2 regions of the Amedibacterium intestinale genome follow, and region 2 is predicted to be linked to the other one. Evidence: a T-box and tRNA genes for the amino acid it is inferred to sense, from the RefSeq annotation. Region 2 holds a T-box; the other holds one or more tRNA genes.
The links. A T-box is a leader RNA that pairs with one kind of tRNA and senses whether it is charged. The one in region 2 lies ahead of tyrS (tyrosine--tRNA ligase), so its partner is inferred to be a tRNA-Tyr.
Positions count from the first base shown of each region.

Region 1: it has a tRNA-Tyr gene. The T-box ahead of tyrS (tyrosine--tRNA ligase) is inferred to sense a tRNA for this amino acid. The anticodon was not compared.

Region 1 covers NZ_AP019711.1:1,230,289-1,238,033, forward strand. Annotated here, with positions in the region: gene A9CBEGH2_RS06280 (amino acid ABC transporter ATP-binding/permease protein) at 1-106, opposite strand, end outside; gene A9CBEGH2_RS06285 (ABC transporter ATP-binding protein/permease) at 90-1,838, opposite strand; tRNA gene A9CBEGH2_RS06290 (tRNA-Tyr) at 2,368-2,451, opposite strand; tRNA gene A9CBEGH2_RS06295 (tRNA-Thr) at 2,459-2,534, opposite strand; tRNA gene A9CBEGH2_RS06300 (tRNA-Val) at 2,541-2,616, opposite strand; tRNA gene A9CBEGH2_RS06305 (tRNA-Gly) at 2,634-2,707, opposite strand; tRNA gene A9CBEGH2_RS06310 (tRNA-Lys) at 2,718-2,793, opposite strand; tRNA gene A9CBEGH2_RS06315 (tRNA-Gln) at 2,799-2,874, opposite strand; gene A9CBEGH2_RS06320 (4-hydroxybutyrate dehydrogenase) at 3,116-4,231, shown strand; gene A9CBEGH2_RS06325 (SufB/SufD family protein) at 4,441-5,361, opposite strand; gene A9CBEGH2_RS06330 (ABC transporter ATP-binding protein) at 5,370-6,074, opposite strand; gene A9CBEGH2_RS06335 (PFL family protein) at 6,204-7,562, opposite strand; gene A9CBEGH2_RS06340 (ACT domain-containing protein) at 7,575-7,745, opposite strand, start outside.
Region 2 covers NZ_AP019711.1:834,688-842,432, reverse strand. Annotated here, with positions in the region: gene murC (UDP-N-acetylmuramate--L-alanine ligase) at 1-573, shown strand, start outside; gene A9CBEGH2_RS04330 (histidine kinase) at 623-1,018, shown strand; gene A9CBEGH2_RS04325 (hypothetical protein) at 1,002-1,538, shown strand; gene A9CBEGH2_RS04320 (LacI family DNA-binding transcriptional regulator) at 1,551-2,546, shown strand; T-box leader at 2,585-2,786, shown strand; gene tyrS (tyrosine--tRNA ligase) at 2,826-4,058, shown strand; gene A9CBEGH2_RS04310 (hypothetical protein) at 4,136-4,906, shown strand; gene A9CBEGH2_RS04305 (dipicolinate synthase subunit B) at 4,893-5,474, shown strand; gene dapA (4-hydroxy-tetrahydrodipicolinate synthase) at 5,475-6,320, shown strand; gene A9CBEGH2_RS04295 (sporulation protein Cse60) at 6,365-6,541, shown strand; gene A9CBEGH2_RS04290 (DUF1540 domain-containing protein) at 6,584-6,748, shown strand; gene asnB (asparagine synthase (glutamine-hydrolyzing)) at 6,878-7,745, shown strand, end outside.

The DNA of each region.
Region 1 (7,745 bases), 400 kb from region 2:
GAAACCCAAGCACTCCTAAAAGAACTGCTAAAGCCATATAGCCTGCCAGTGGTTTTACCAATTTGCTCATTCGAAACATCAATAAAACATTATGCTCTTTCTTCATCTTCACTACCTCCATAAAACTGTTCCAATTCCTGCTGTTTTGTATACATTGATGCATACATACCATGCTGCATCATTAATTCTTCATGTGTGCCATTTTCTATACAGCTGCCATCTTTTAAAACATAAATACGATCGGCTGTTGCAATGGTACTTAAACGATGTGTAATCATAAGAATCGTTTTCGTTTTTGTCATTTCCTGAATGACCTGTAAAATAGCTTCTTCACTTTCCAGATCAATATTACTTGTAGCCTCATCAAATATATACATATCCTTGTCTGCCAAAAGGGCTCTTGCGATTGCTAAACGCTGCTTTTGTCCTCCAGATAAATTATTTCCATTTTCCACAAGCATCGTATCCAATCCATCCTGCTCCATTAAGAAATCATACAGTTTTACTTTCTTTAATGCTTCCAAAAGCTGTTCCTCACATAAACCATCTTTTGCAGCCATCAAATTTTCACGTACACTTCCTTTAAACAAAGTTGACTTATGTGTTACATACATTACATGTTCATAAAAAGATGCATCATCAATTTCACTTCGTTCTATATCGCATACCATAAGATTTCCCTTATATCCGCTGGCAAGCCCTGTAAGCAGTTTCGCAATCGTACTTTTTCCAGAACCGCTTTCTCCAACAATTGCGACAAACTCTTTTTCTTTTACACCAAGACTTACCTCCTTGATGACCTGACGATCGCTATCATAACCAAAGCTTACATTTTCCAAACATACAGAAATATGTTTATCCTGTAACTGCTTTGTTTTTGTATGTTTTACTTCCACATCCAAAAGCTTAAATATTTTCGCACTTGCGGCAATCCCATTCATTGCGATATGAAAGAAGGAACCAAGCATGCGAAGTGGAATAAAAAACTCACTGGATAACAGTACAATACATAACAAGGAGAACAAGCTGACTCTTCCTGCCATATACCCCTGTATTGCCACAATACTTCCTATGGCCGCCCCGCCATACGCAACAATATCCATAACGCTGACAGAGTTTAGCTGCATTGTTAAAACTTTCATCGTAATACGGCGAAAATGCTCGGCTTCTTTGTTCATTTCTTCATGTTTATATCCATCTGCCTGATATATTTTTAATGTTGTAAGTCCTTGTAAATTTTCTAGAAAACTATCCGATAAAGCTGCATAACTGCCCCAGTATTTCCCAAGCAGTTTTTTCGCAATTTTTTGTATTGCGATAATGGATAAGGGAATTAATGGTACACATAGAAGAAGAACAAGAGAACTGTAAACATCCATCCAAACCAAAAGTACAAACAATGTAACTGGTGCCAGCATGCTGTAAAAAAACTGTGGCAAATAGCGTGAAAAATATGTTTCTAACTGATCGACACCTTCAACACTTAACTGCACAAGTTCACTTGTAGCTGCATAATTTGTATAATCATTTTTCAATTCTAATAATTTTTCATATATTCGTGTTCGTAAATGCAGTTTCACATCACAAGATGCTTCATGAGAATACATGCTTGCTTTTCTTGTTACAAAAATGCGTAATATTATCAAAACACTAACAATCACGACAAATACAACAATATTTGTTACAGAAATTGTTTTCTTTAAACTTTCTACTAAAACAGCAGATAAAGAAAAGACCAATCCCACATTGCAAAGCATGCCTATCCATTGCATAAAAACCTGTTTAAATACAAACTGTTTTGCCTGTGGCATTTCTTTTATCAAACGCTTATCAATCATAACAACCTCCAAAAAAGTTATATCAATCTAATTTATGTGATAAGTTTACCAAACCTAACTTTGTGTGTCAACTCTTCTCTTAAAAATATTTTCTTATTTTTACTTATCATCACATATAGATAGTTTCATTTTTCTATTGTAATTGCATAAACCAAATATATATCATTTAATAAATATAAAATGCACGCATATTATTCCAAAGATACTTCCATTACCATACATTTTTATTCATTTTCTTTACCTGGAGTTTTAAAAAAATATTTACTGAATAAAAAATTAGACTTTTATGAATCACAATACCCTTTAAGATATTTCAATATAATCTTCATTCTTTATCCAGCATCCTTTCTTTAAAGGTCTGTAGTAAATCAGCTTTTTCTGCATGCAAACTTAACTTAATTTCTAACTATAAAAAAACGGTATCTACCCCTAAGCAATGGCTTTTCTTCCCTCTAGTAGATAATCGTATCGTACTTTATATATAAGAAAAAAACTTCTAAGTTTCCCTAGAAGTTTGAATCAACATAAATGGTGGAGAGGGACGGATTCGAACCGCCGAACCAAAAGGAACTGAGTTACAGTCAGCCGCGTTTAGCCACTTCGCTACCTCTCCGTTAAAATGGTGCCGACTATAGGAATTGAACCCACAACCTACTGATTACAAGTCAGTTGCTCTACCAATTGAGCTAAGTCGGCATTTCATGGTGGAGGTTAACGGGCTCGAACCGCTGACCCTCTGCTTGTAAGGCAGATGCTCTCCCAACTGAGCTAAACCTCCAGTTTTTTTATTTAAAATGGAGCGGGTGATGAGAATCGAACTCACGTAGTCAGCTTGGAAGGCTGAAGTTCTACCATTGAACTACACCCGCATTTTTTAAATGGTGACCCGTGGGCGATTCGAACGCCCGACCCTCTGATTAAAAGTCAGATGCTCTACCAACTGAGCTAACGGGTCAACACTGGCTGGGGCAACTGGGATCGAACCAGTGAAATGCCAGAGTCAAAGTCTGGTGCCTTACCGCTTGGCTATGCCCCAATACAGATTGCATAGTCAACTAACAACTTTTTGTTGTTGACCTTGCTAATTTTAACTTAAAAAACTCTTATTGTAAAGAACTTTTTTACAAAATATTAAATTTCTTTATTTTTGATGCAATTTAATCATAACTTTTCTTCATATTTTCTAAAATCACTTATAATAATTGTTTAATTTTTTTAAATGCCTGTTAAAATAATTTATAGTATATAAAGTTTATGTTATATAAAAGGAGAGAATCATGAAACTATTTCAACAGAAAACAGAAATTATGCAATTTGACAATGTCGATACATTTTTAAAAGAATTCACATTTGAAAGCAGTGATTATATTCTTGCCAGCCGCAGCATTTATAATGCTTATTTTAAAGAACATAATTTACCTTGTAAAATTGCTTTTCATAGCGATTATGGAAAAGGGGAACCAACGGATACAATGTTAGATGCGATGCTAAAGGATGTTAGAAAAGCCAATCCAGCCAGAATTATCGCAATTGGTGGAGGCAGTGTCATGGATTGTGCAAAATTATTTGTCTTTGCTGGTGAAGATTGTGCAGAAGATATGTTTTTACAAAAATGTGAATATAATAAGAAAAGGCAACTTATCGCAATCCCTACAACTTGCGGTTCCGGTTCAGAAGTCAGCCGAATTTCAATATGTGAACTAACTTCTCTGCACACAAAATTAGGTCTTGCTATTGATGAACTATATCCAGATCAGGCAATATTAATACCGCAGCTTCTTTCTAAATTACCATTCTTTTACTTTGTAACAAGTGCTATCGATGCTTTAATTCATGCCAGTGAATCCTTTTTATCCCCCAAATCAAATCCTTATACAGAACTATTCAGCAAGGAAGCTATACATCTTTTAATCCACGGTTTCCAAAACATTCAACAGTACGGAGAAAATGAACGTTTAAATCATTTAGAAACTTTCTTAAGAGCCAGTAATTATGCAGGTATTGCATTTGGCAACACTGGTACTGGATCCGTTCACGCTTTAAGTTATCCACTTTCTGGTGTATATCATGTAACTCATGGAGAAGCAAACTATCAATTTTTTCTTGCTATTTTAAAATTATATGAAAAAGCTGATCCAAACTGTCAAATAAAACAGCTTAAAAACCTTTTATCCAACTGCTTGAAATGTAAAGAAGAGGAAGTATTTAACTCTTTAGAAAATCTTTTATCCTCTTTGCTTCCAAGAAAGCCATTAAAAGAATATGGAATGAAAGAAGATGACATCAAGAAATTTAGTGAAAGTGTTATACAATCACAGCAGCGTCTTCTTACAAATAGTCCAATTGTTATGACGAAAGAATTCATTCAAGACATTTATCAGCAATTATTCTAATTTTATATCCAGTATTTAAAATGTAATTCTTATGCTTTCTTAAAAATAAATAGTATTTAAATAATGAGTAGTTTCCTATTGCTATAATAATGAGTAGTTTCCTATTGCTATTTTGAAAATACTCATTTTCTTTTTACAAATATTAAAAACCGCCAACAAAATCAATTAAAGAACAATTTTGTCAACGGTTAAAATCAAATATGTAATTGTTATTTTAAGAATCCTTCTACAATCACTTTTTCAGCTTCTTCATCACTTAAACCGAACGTTTGAAGTTTAATTAACTGATCATTATTAATTTTTCCAATAGCTGCCTCATGTACAATCTGTGCATCAACATGATTTGCCGCAATTTCAGGAATCGAACTAATTTTCGCTTCATCCATAATAATAGAATCACACTGTATATGCGCTCTGGATTTATTATTTCCTACTGCAATTGGATGAAATACCTGAACAGATGTATCTTTTCCAACAGAACGTGATATAATCTGAACGACACTGTCTTCTCCATTCAAATTTACAGTAACATCACTATATGCTTTCTGTTTACCATGGGTCATCAGTTTTTCATTAATTACCAGTTTTGCTTTTGGCCCAAGATTCGCTTCTGTTTTACGCATGGTAGAGTCAACCCCTTTAATTTGACTCATATCCATTTTTGCATAAGAGCCTTCTTCCATGTGAATAACAGTAGTAGGATTTAAGATTCTTTCTCCACTGCCATTTCCTTCTCCTACATGTTTTTCAGAATAAACGATTTTTGCATTTTTCCCAATATGGAAAGTATGGATTCCATCATGTTGAGATGTATCACATCCATCGTTATGAATTCCACATCCAGCAATAATTTCCACATCACAGTTTTCCCCAATATAAAAATCATTGTATACAACATCTTTTATTCCACTTTCTGTTAAAATAACCGGAATATGGATACTTTCTCCTACTGTATTAGCATCAATCCTAATATCAATTCCAGGTTTATCTGTTTTCGCAGAAATTTTTACATGTTCTGTAGAATGACGTTCAACACCTTCTCCGTTTTTTCTAAGATTAAATGCACTTCCAGGCATAAACCCACGAATATCCGCAATCGTTTCTAAAAGATCTTTTTCCATGTTTTCCATATCAACACCTACTTTTTAAAGCTGCATGGCTCAAATTCATTCATCAAAGACGGAAGTACATCTTCTTTTCTTCCTTTTGTTTTTACCATACCATTTTCAATAATTACAATTTCATCTGCCAGCTGCATGATTCTTTCCTGATGGGAAATCAGGATAATAGATTGTCGAGAAGTTTCCTGCAATTGCTGGAAAGTTTCTACCAATTTCGCAAAGCTCCATAAATCAATTCCTGCTTCTGGTTCATCGAATATTGACAGCTTTAAATCTCTGGCAAGAATCGATGCAATTTCAATACGTTTTACCTCTCCTCCAGATAATGAACCATCCACATCTCTGTCCAAATAATCTTTTGAACACAAACCAACATCGCTTAAATAGCTGCAGCAGCGATCTTCATTCAATTCCTTACCATGTGCTAAACTCAACAATTTTCTAACACTCATTCCTTTAAAGCGAGGGGGCTGTTGAAAAGCATAGCCTATTTTTCTTTCCGCACGCTGTGCAATACTCATATTTGTAATATCTTCCCCATCAAAAAGAATACTTCCTCCTGTTGGTTTTTCTATTCCCATAATAATTTTTGCCAACGTGGATTTTCCACCGCCATTAGGTCCTGTAATCACTGTGAACTGATTATCATCAATTGTTAAATTGATATTTCGCAATATATGTTTTCCTTCTACTTCAAAGGATACGTTTCTTAATTCCAGCATATATTTCGCTCCTTTTTTCCAACGTACTTTATTTTAGCATATTTTCCCCTAATTACACGAATATATCCAAAGTTTCTTCATTTTTTTAAAAAAGCATAGTCTTACAAATGTAAACTATGCCAGTTATGATTAATTTTTCAAGCTTTGAAGCGGTGCTGGAATTCTACCTTTTCTATGAATCAAAATAGAATTATCTGTCTGATTGATGTTCATGATCGGACCACTTCCAAGCAATCCTCCAAATTCCAATACATCGCCTGCTTTCTTGCCAATTGCTGGAATCACACGAACAGCCGTTGTTTTCGAATTTACCATACCAATAGCAGCCTCATCCGCAATGATTCCACTAATGACTTCTGCACTTGTTTCTCCTGGTACAACTACCATATCCAAACCTACAGAACATACTGCTGTCATAGCCTCCAGTTTTTCCAATGTTAACGTGTTTGCTTCAACTGCTTTGATCATTCCTGCATCCTCACTAACCGGAATAAAAGCTCCACTTAATCCACCAACACTGCTGCTGGCCATGACGCCACCTTTTTTCACCGCATCATTCAACATTGCCAGACATGCTGTTGTTCCATATGCGCCACAAGAAGAAAGCCCCATTTCTTCTAAGATATAAGCTACTGAATCTCCTACTTCTGGTGTTGGTGCTAAAGATAAATCTACAATTCCAAAAGGTACACCTAAACGTTCACTGGCAATTGCCCCTACCATTTGTCCCATTCTTGTAATTTTAAAAGCTGTTCTTTTAATAATATCCGCCAATTCATTCATTGGTGCATCTTTTGACACTTTGGATAAAGCAGAGCGAACAACCCCTGGCCCACTAACACCGACATTGATAACACAATCAGGTTCTCCTACACCATGAAAAGCTCCAGCCATAAAAGGATTATCCTCTGGTGCATTACAGAAAACAACAAGTTTAGCAGCTCCTAAACAATTTTTATCTTTTGTAAGTTCTGCACTCTTTTTTACAACTCGCCCCATCAGCTCTACTGCATCCATATGAATTCCTGCTTTGGTTGAACCAACATTAACAGAAGCACAAACATGCTCTGTCATGGCAAGTGCTTCTGGAATAGATTCCATCAATTCTTTATCTCCGGCTGCATATCCTTTCTGGACAAGTGCAGAATATCCTCCAATAAAATTCACGCCAACGGTCTTTGCACATTTTTCCAGTGTTAACGCATACTTTAAAGGATCTCCTCCACTTGCTGCCAAAAGCATTGAAATAGGTGTAACTGAAATACGCTTATTGATGATAGGAATTCCATATTCTCTAGAAATATCCTCTCCTGTTTTCACTAAATCTTTCGCAAGTCTAGTAATTTTGTTATATATTTTTTCACAAGATCGATCAATATCGCTGTCACAGCAATCCAGCAAAGAAATCCCCATCGTAATCGTTCGAACATCCAAACATTCTTCATCGATCATTTTAATTGTTTCTAATATATCATTGACATTCAACATACAAACTGCCTCCTAAATTTTATGCATGGAATTAAAAATATCCTCATGCATAACATGAATAGACAATCCATTTTCTTTCCCTTTTTCTTCCATATATTCTGCAAATTCTGCCAAAGAAACATTTCCTTTACTGATATCCACAAGCATGATCATCGCAAACATATCCTGCAGCAATGTTTGTGA
Region 2 (7,745 bases):
GTTTTGTATAAAAAAGAAAAATTTGGAACGTTTAAACTTCCATTTGTTGGGAAACCTTTATTGTGGAACAGTTTAGGTGTAATAGCAGTTGGAATCATGGAAGGTTTGTCATATGAACTTCTGCAGGAAGGCTTATCTACATTTCCAGGAGTAAAACGTCGTTTCACAACAGAAGAAAATAAAGATAATGTTTATATCGATGATTACGCCCATCATCCAACAGCAGTAAAATATATGATAGAAGCTGCGCGTGTGAAATATCCAGGCAAGAAAGTAATCGCAATCTTTAAGCCAGATCGATATTCTCGTATATATTATTTTATGGATCGATTTGCACAGGAATTAGATAAAGCAGATGAAGTTTATTTGTGTCATTTCCCTGAGAATGCAGCAAAGGAAGATGGTATTGATATTACGATTCAGGATTTGGCTGATAAAAGCAGCAAAGCTGTTGTTATTGCGGAAGATGAGGAAGCTGCAAAACAGTTAGCTTCCAGAGGTCCTGCTGTTTATCTGTTCATGAGCAGCAAAGATATTTATAAATTGAAAAATATTGTAAAAACGTTTCAGTAAGATTGAGATAGTTTACCAATTCAGTTAAAATTAGAAAAGAGGTGTTTTCATGGGTTTGGATCAGTTGTTAGAATTGACAAGCAATGTAGCTGTTAAAGCGTTGCCGATAGCAGGGGTTGTCGTTTTGATTTTTTTGGCAATTTTCTTAAAGCGTTTAGTTTCCTTGCTGAATACAACGCAGGATTGTGTACAAAGCATTAAGAAAACGGTAGAAACTGCAAATAAAGAACTTGAAACACTAGAAAAGCCATTACAGACACTAAATGAGTTGAGTGATACCGTAGATTGTGTTCATGAAGCCAGCAAACACGCTGTACGTTCTTCTATCGCAATTTTTTTAGAAAATTTGACATATATAAAAGACTGGATTTTTAAAAAAATGGGCAATGAAGAAGAAATAAAAGAAGAGTCTTGCGAGGTAAATGTTGATGAAAAAAATGGATGATAAGATCGAAAATTTGGAAAAAGAAGTGAAGTATCACATAATTGAATTAGAAGAAAATGTTGATGAGCATATTTCACCAATTATAGAAGATACAAAAAACAGCTTGCACACTCTATTTCAAGAATCCAGGGAAAAGATGAAGGAAACAATGACGTCACAGGAAATGAAGGAGCGTTTATATAAATTAAAAGAAGATAGCTTGAAAATTTTAGAGATGGCTAAACAAAAAATAGAGGAGTTTAACTCTAATGATGAAGTTATAAAAGGAAAGAAAAAATTAAACGATGCCACTTTGGCGGCAGCTCGCTGTATTAGTGATGGAATTGATGAAATCATGAAAAATGAAACGCTGAATCGTACGGTTGATACGATTGCGAATAAAGTAGACACCTTTTGTAAAGATGAACGAGTTGTAAAACAAGTAGACAAATTAAAAAAAGGAACGTTGAAATTGGCGGAAAATGCGTTTGAAGGATTAAAACGTGTTTTAGATACTGATAATAAAGATGAAGAGAAGTAGGAAGGGATATTTATGAAAAGAATTACGATTTATGATGTCGCAAAAGAAGCAGATGTTTCTCTGGCAACCGTATCACGTGTTATAAATGGTTCTGATGTAGTACGCGAAGATACTAGAGTTAAGGTGCAGGAAGCTATTGAAAAGTTAGGGTATAAGCCAAATGCGATTGCACAGGGGCTGGCTTTGCAGAAAACAACGACAATTGCTTTAATTGTCCCTGAAGCAAGTTATTTTTATACAGGACAAATTATTAATGGACTTATTGATGTTGCTAAAATTTACAAATACAATATCATGCTTCATACCACTACAGAAGGTATAACAGAAATGAATGATATCATTGAAAATGTCATTAAATCACGTGTAGATGGTGTTGTTATTTTCAATGACAAATTAAACAAAGAGGAATTGAATCAGTTGACAACTTATCAGATTCCAATTGTTGTTATCGGAAACCGCATGAGTGATGAAACAGTAGGTTCTGTATATGTTGATTATGCAAAATTAGCATGTGATTATGCTAATGAATGCATTCGCAACGGAAAAACAGATATTGCACTTATTGAAGACCGCAAGAATCCGGCAATGATCAAACAGCTTCGTGATGGTTTGTCTCGTGCTTTTAAAGAAAATGGTATGGAATTTAGTGGGTATATCGAAATTCCAAAGGAATATCGTTCTTCTTACCTGTTCTTAAAAGAGTATGTAAAAACAAATCCACGTAAAGATGTCGTAATCACTTATCGTGATTCTCAGGCAATGGCTGTTTTAAATGTAGCAAAAGAAGAAGGCGTAGACATTCCTAATGATATGGAATTGGTTTGTATTCTAGATAGTAAATATAACTCTATGGCACGTCCTCAGATTTCTGGTTTCAAGATTCCAGATTATGATTTAGGTGCTGTGGCTATGCGTTTATTAACAAAAATGTTGACGGATGAAAATGATGTTGTAGATAAAGAAATCGAATTAAGCTACATTTTCACACCTAGACAATCAACAAAATAAGATTGACTTTTACAGGATATATAAGATATACTAATTACAAATCAGCGATGATAAGACAGAGTACATAAAATTTTGCTGCAAAGAGAGACAGCTGGCTGGTGAAAAGCTGTAGAGCAAGTTTATGGAATACACCTTGGAGCTGCTTTATGAAAAGTAAAGCCGTAATTCCTGCGTTAATGGACAGAGTGTTTCGTTTTATGAAAAACTAAGGTGGTACCGCGCGATGACAGCGTCCTTGGAAAAGGGCGCTTTTTTTATTTATTAGGAAGGAAGAAGCATATGAAATTATTTGATGAACTGAAATGGAGAGGGCTTATTAATGATGTAACAAGTCCAGATTTAGAAGAGAAATTAAACGAAGGTGGATTGACGTTCTATATTGGAACAGACCCAACGGGGGATAGTTTGCATATTGGACACTATTCTAGTTTGCTGTGTGCAAAACGTTTGAAAGAACATGGACATCATCCAATTATGCTTGTTGGAGGTGCAACTGGATTTATTGGCGATCCAAAAGCTACTGGAGAAAGAAATATGCTGACAAAAGAAGTTTTACAGCATAATTATGATTGCTTAAGCAAGCAGATCAAAGAATTGTTTGGATTTGAAATGGTAAATAACTTGGATTGGACAAAAGATATTACCATTATTGATTTTTTAAGAGATTATGGAAAATTCTTTAATGTTAACTACATGATCAATAAAGAAACAGTAAAACGTCGTTTAGATTCTGGAATTAGTTATACAGAATTCTCTTATATGCTGTTACAGGCATTGGATTTCTTGCATTTATATGAAGAAAAAAACTGTACCTTACAGTTAGGTGGACAAGATCAGTGGGGAAATATTACAAGTGGTCTAGAACTTATTCGTAAAAAACATGGTGCGGATGTAGAATGCTATGGTTTAACCATGCCTTTAATTACAAAAGCTGACGGTACAAAATTTGGAAAAAGTGAAACTGGTACTGTATGGCTTGATAAAAACAAAACAAGTGCGTATGAAATGTATCAGTTCTTAGTGAATTCTGAGGATGCGAAAGTTATCGATTACTTGAAGAAATTAACTTTCTTAAACAAAGAAGAAATTGATGCATTGGAAGAAAAAGTAAAAACAGAACCACATAAACGTGAAGCACAAAAAGCATTAGCAAAAGAAGTTGTTACATTCCTTCATGGTGAAGAAGAATACGAAAAGGCATTAAAAATTACAAATGCTTTATTTAGAGGAAATATCCAGGAACTAAATGCAGAAGAGTTGGGAGATGCTTTAAAAGGATTCGAAAAGAAAGAAGTAGAAGACAATCTTCTTTTACCTGATTGTTTAGTTCAGGCAGGTATTGCTTCTAGTAAACGTGAAGCTAGAGAATGGATCAACCAGGGTTCTATTCAGATTAATGGGGAAAAACAAACAAGTGTTGAATTTGTAGTATCTAGTGCAAATGCTATTCATGATAAAGATACATTAATTAAAAGAGGAAAACGTAATTATTATGTAATTACACATAAATAAAAATTCAAAAAGCCGAGAGGCTTTTTTTCTTTAACCGTATTTATCACTGCTCATACTATGGAGTAAGGAGGAAAATTATGAAAGCAGGTGTTTTGTGCAGTGATCAAAGGATGTGTCAAATAAAAAACAACTTATCAAAAGACTTTGAAGTTATCTCTATTGATGAATCTACTGATTGGTTGACCCTACCTCAGCTGGATGTTTTGATTTTACCTGTAAAGGGCATGGATACAGAGGGAAATATAGTTATACAAGGAAAGAGTATGCATATTCCTAGTCGCTTCTGGCATATACAAGGAAAGGAAGTAAAACTATTTAGTGGTACGGATGTTAAAGCACCGTTATGTCATTTTTCATTAGACTGTTATATGAATGATGAATCTGTTATTGATGAAAATGCGATATTAACTGCAGAAGGTGTTTTGTCAGAAATATTAGAAGCCACTAATAAAAGTATATATTCCACGAAAATAGATATTGTGGGATATGGGCATTGTGGAAAGGCGATATATCAGATGTTAAAAAATCTTCAGGTTGATGTAAGAGTGATAAGAAGAAATGCACAGAAGCAAGATGACTTTATATCCTATCAGGATTGGAAAGAATGTGGAGATATTATCGTGCATACAGCAACAGGAAAAATTCTAGAAGAAAAAAGACTTCTTCAATGGGAGAAAAAACCTGTGATACTAGATATTTCTACTCCTTGTTTCTTTGATGAAAGTTTCTTGAAAAGCAATGGTATCATTTATAAACGACTTGGAAATCTGCCTGGACGTTTTGCCTGTATCAGTGCTGGCAATATCATCGCAAATTATGTTAGGAGGAAAGTAAGTGTTGAAAGATAAGCGCATTTTATTTGGGATTTGTGGCTCTTTCTGTAATCATGCAAAAGTATTAGATGAAATCAAATCTTTATGTGAATGCAATGATGTACAGTTTGTGGTAAGTGAAAATGTTTTTTCTACAGATACTCGTTTCTTTAAAGCAGAAGAATTTTTAAATCAGTTACAACAACTATCCACGCATCCAATTCTTCATACCATACAGAAAGCAGAGCAGATTGGACCTAGAAAATATTTTGATTTGATGGTAATTGCGCCTATGACGGCCAGTGTCGCATCAAAGATAGCAAATGGAGATTATGATCATCCAGTAACACTTGCCGCAAAGGCTATGCTTAGAAATAAAAAAAATATTGTGTTTGGAATTGCGACAAATGATGGGCTAGGCAGTAGTGCGAAAAATATTTTTTCACTATTAAATTATCGTAATTTTTATGCGATTCCATTCCGTCAGGATGCACCATTTGAAAAAGAAAGAAGCATTGTTGCAGAGTGGTCTTTGATAGAAGAAACGTGTCAAAAAGCACTTGAAAATGAACAAATACAGCCGATTTTGCTGGGAGGAAACTAAATGAGTAAAATCATGGTGGCTCTTATTACTCCTTTTACAAAACAGAATCGTGTTGATTATGATGCACTGGCTCATATCATAGAACGTCTGCTGCAGGAGGGAGCAGATGGATTTGTTGTATGTGGGACGACTGCAGAAACACCGACATTGATGGAAGAAGAAAAGCTAGAGATCCTTCGTTTTGTAATTGAAAAAGTAAAACATCGCTGTGAAATATGGATGGGATGTGGAAGTAATTGTACAGCATCTACCTGTTCCATGATACGCAGATTAAATTCTTATGATATTGATGGTTATTTGCTTGTTGTACCTTATTACAACAAGCCATCTCAACAAGGGATTTATCAGCACTTTGCTGCATGTGCACATGTAAGTGAAAAACCGATCATGCTTTATAATATTCCATCTCGCTGCAAGGTGGCACTTGCCTATGAAACGCTATATCAGCTCGTACATGATTTTTCCAATATTGTAGCTTTGAAACATGCAAACAGTGATTTTTCCATTGTAGAAAACATAAAGAGGGATGTTTCAAGTTTTCTTGTATACAGTGGTGAAGATGAACTTTTGGATGAAAGTATAGATGCTGGCATGGATGGAATTATTTCGGTAATGGCCCATGATAATCTTTTAGAAATGAAACGTTTTTTAGAAGAGGGAAGAAAAGATAATGTTCTTCGAAAACGATTGAAAAAAGAGGCTTCGATTGTATTTATGGAACCTTCACCAGCATGTATAAAATATATTCTTCATAAAAAAGGCGAGTGTGAAAATATCCTTCGTCTTCCAATGACTTCAATAACAAAATCTACAAAAGATGTTATTGATGCATACTATAAATTCTGACACAATATTTTTGTTGTTAGATGTATGCTTTTGATGGTGATAATATGAAGGTAAAGGTATTTGATGAAGAACATGAAGATGATTTAACGCAGGCAATCAATGCTTTTTTCAAGGAGCATCCGAATATAAAGATGAAAGATATTCGTTTTTCTACAGCAGCATGTATATATGAGGAAACACAAATTTACTGTTTTTCTGCTTTGCTGGTTTATGAGGAATAAAATTGCTTTTATAACCCATACTAGTTTATGGAGGTGGAACCCATGCAGAACAAAACTGAAATTTTATGCAGTGTAAGAAATTGTGTATATCACAATCAGGACCGCTGCCATGCACAGACCATTCGTGTGGATTGTGATAACTGTGTAATGCCAAATGACTGTCATGAAACAAAATGTCAGTCTTTCCGTTGCAAAGATGGAAAATAAGTAAAAAAGCTGTGATGAGTAGGAGGATTCTTTCTTTACGAAAATCACGCTTTTTTAATGTTTTTTTAATTACTTCTATGCTATAATAAGTTCACATGTCGTTGAAATAGAAGTAGGAAGAGTGAGAATATGTGTGGATTTGTAGGATTTATTGATAAAAACAATATAGAAACAAAGAAAATAGCTTTAGAAAATATGATGAATCGTATTATTCATCGCGGGCCGGACAGTGCTGGAACTTATGTTGATGAAAAAGCAGCATTAGGTTTTCGTCGTTTAAGTATTATAGATTTAGAACATGGAAGTCAGCCTATCTATAATGAAAACAAAGATCTTGTCATCGTTTTTAATGGAGAAATTTACAACTTCCAGGAAATCAAGGAAGATTTGGTTTCAAAAGGACATACCTTTCTTACACATACAGATACAGAAGTTATAATTCATGGATTTGAAGAATATGGGAAAGATATCGTTACAAAATTAAGAGGGATGTTTGCATTTGTTATATGGAACACAAAGACAAATGTAATGTTTGGCGCAAGAGATATGTTTGGTATTAAACCATTTTATTATTCAAATACAGAAGATGCATTTCTTTTTGGATCAGAAATCAAATCTTTTATAGAACATCCTTGTTTCCATAAAGAGATGAATAAAAGTGCGTTGAAACCATACTTGACATTCCAGTATTCTGCTTTAAATGAAACTTTCTTTAAAGGTGTATATAAATTAGAACCAGGGCATTGCTTTACGTATGCAAATGGAAAAATGGAAATCGAAACATACCATTCCTTCCAGTTTCATAGGGAAGAAAAAAGCTTTGCTTCTTATGTAGAAGAAATCGAGAAAGTTATGCGTGATTCTGTAAAGTATCATAAAATCAGTGATGTTAAGGTTGGATCATTTCTTTCAGGAGGTGTGGATTCCAGCTATATTACAGAATGCTTGCGTCCAGATCAGACTTTCTCTGTAGGATTTGAAAATAAAGGGTTTAGTG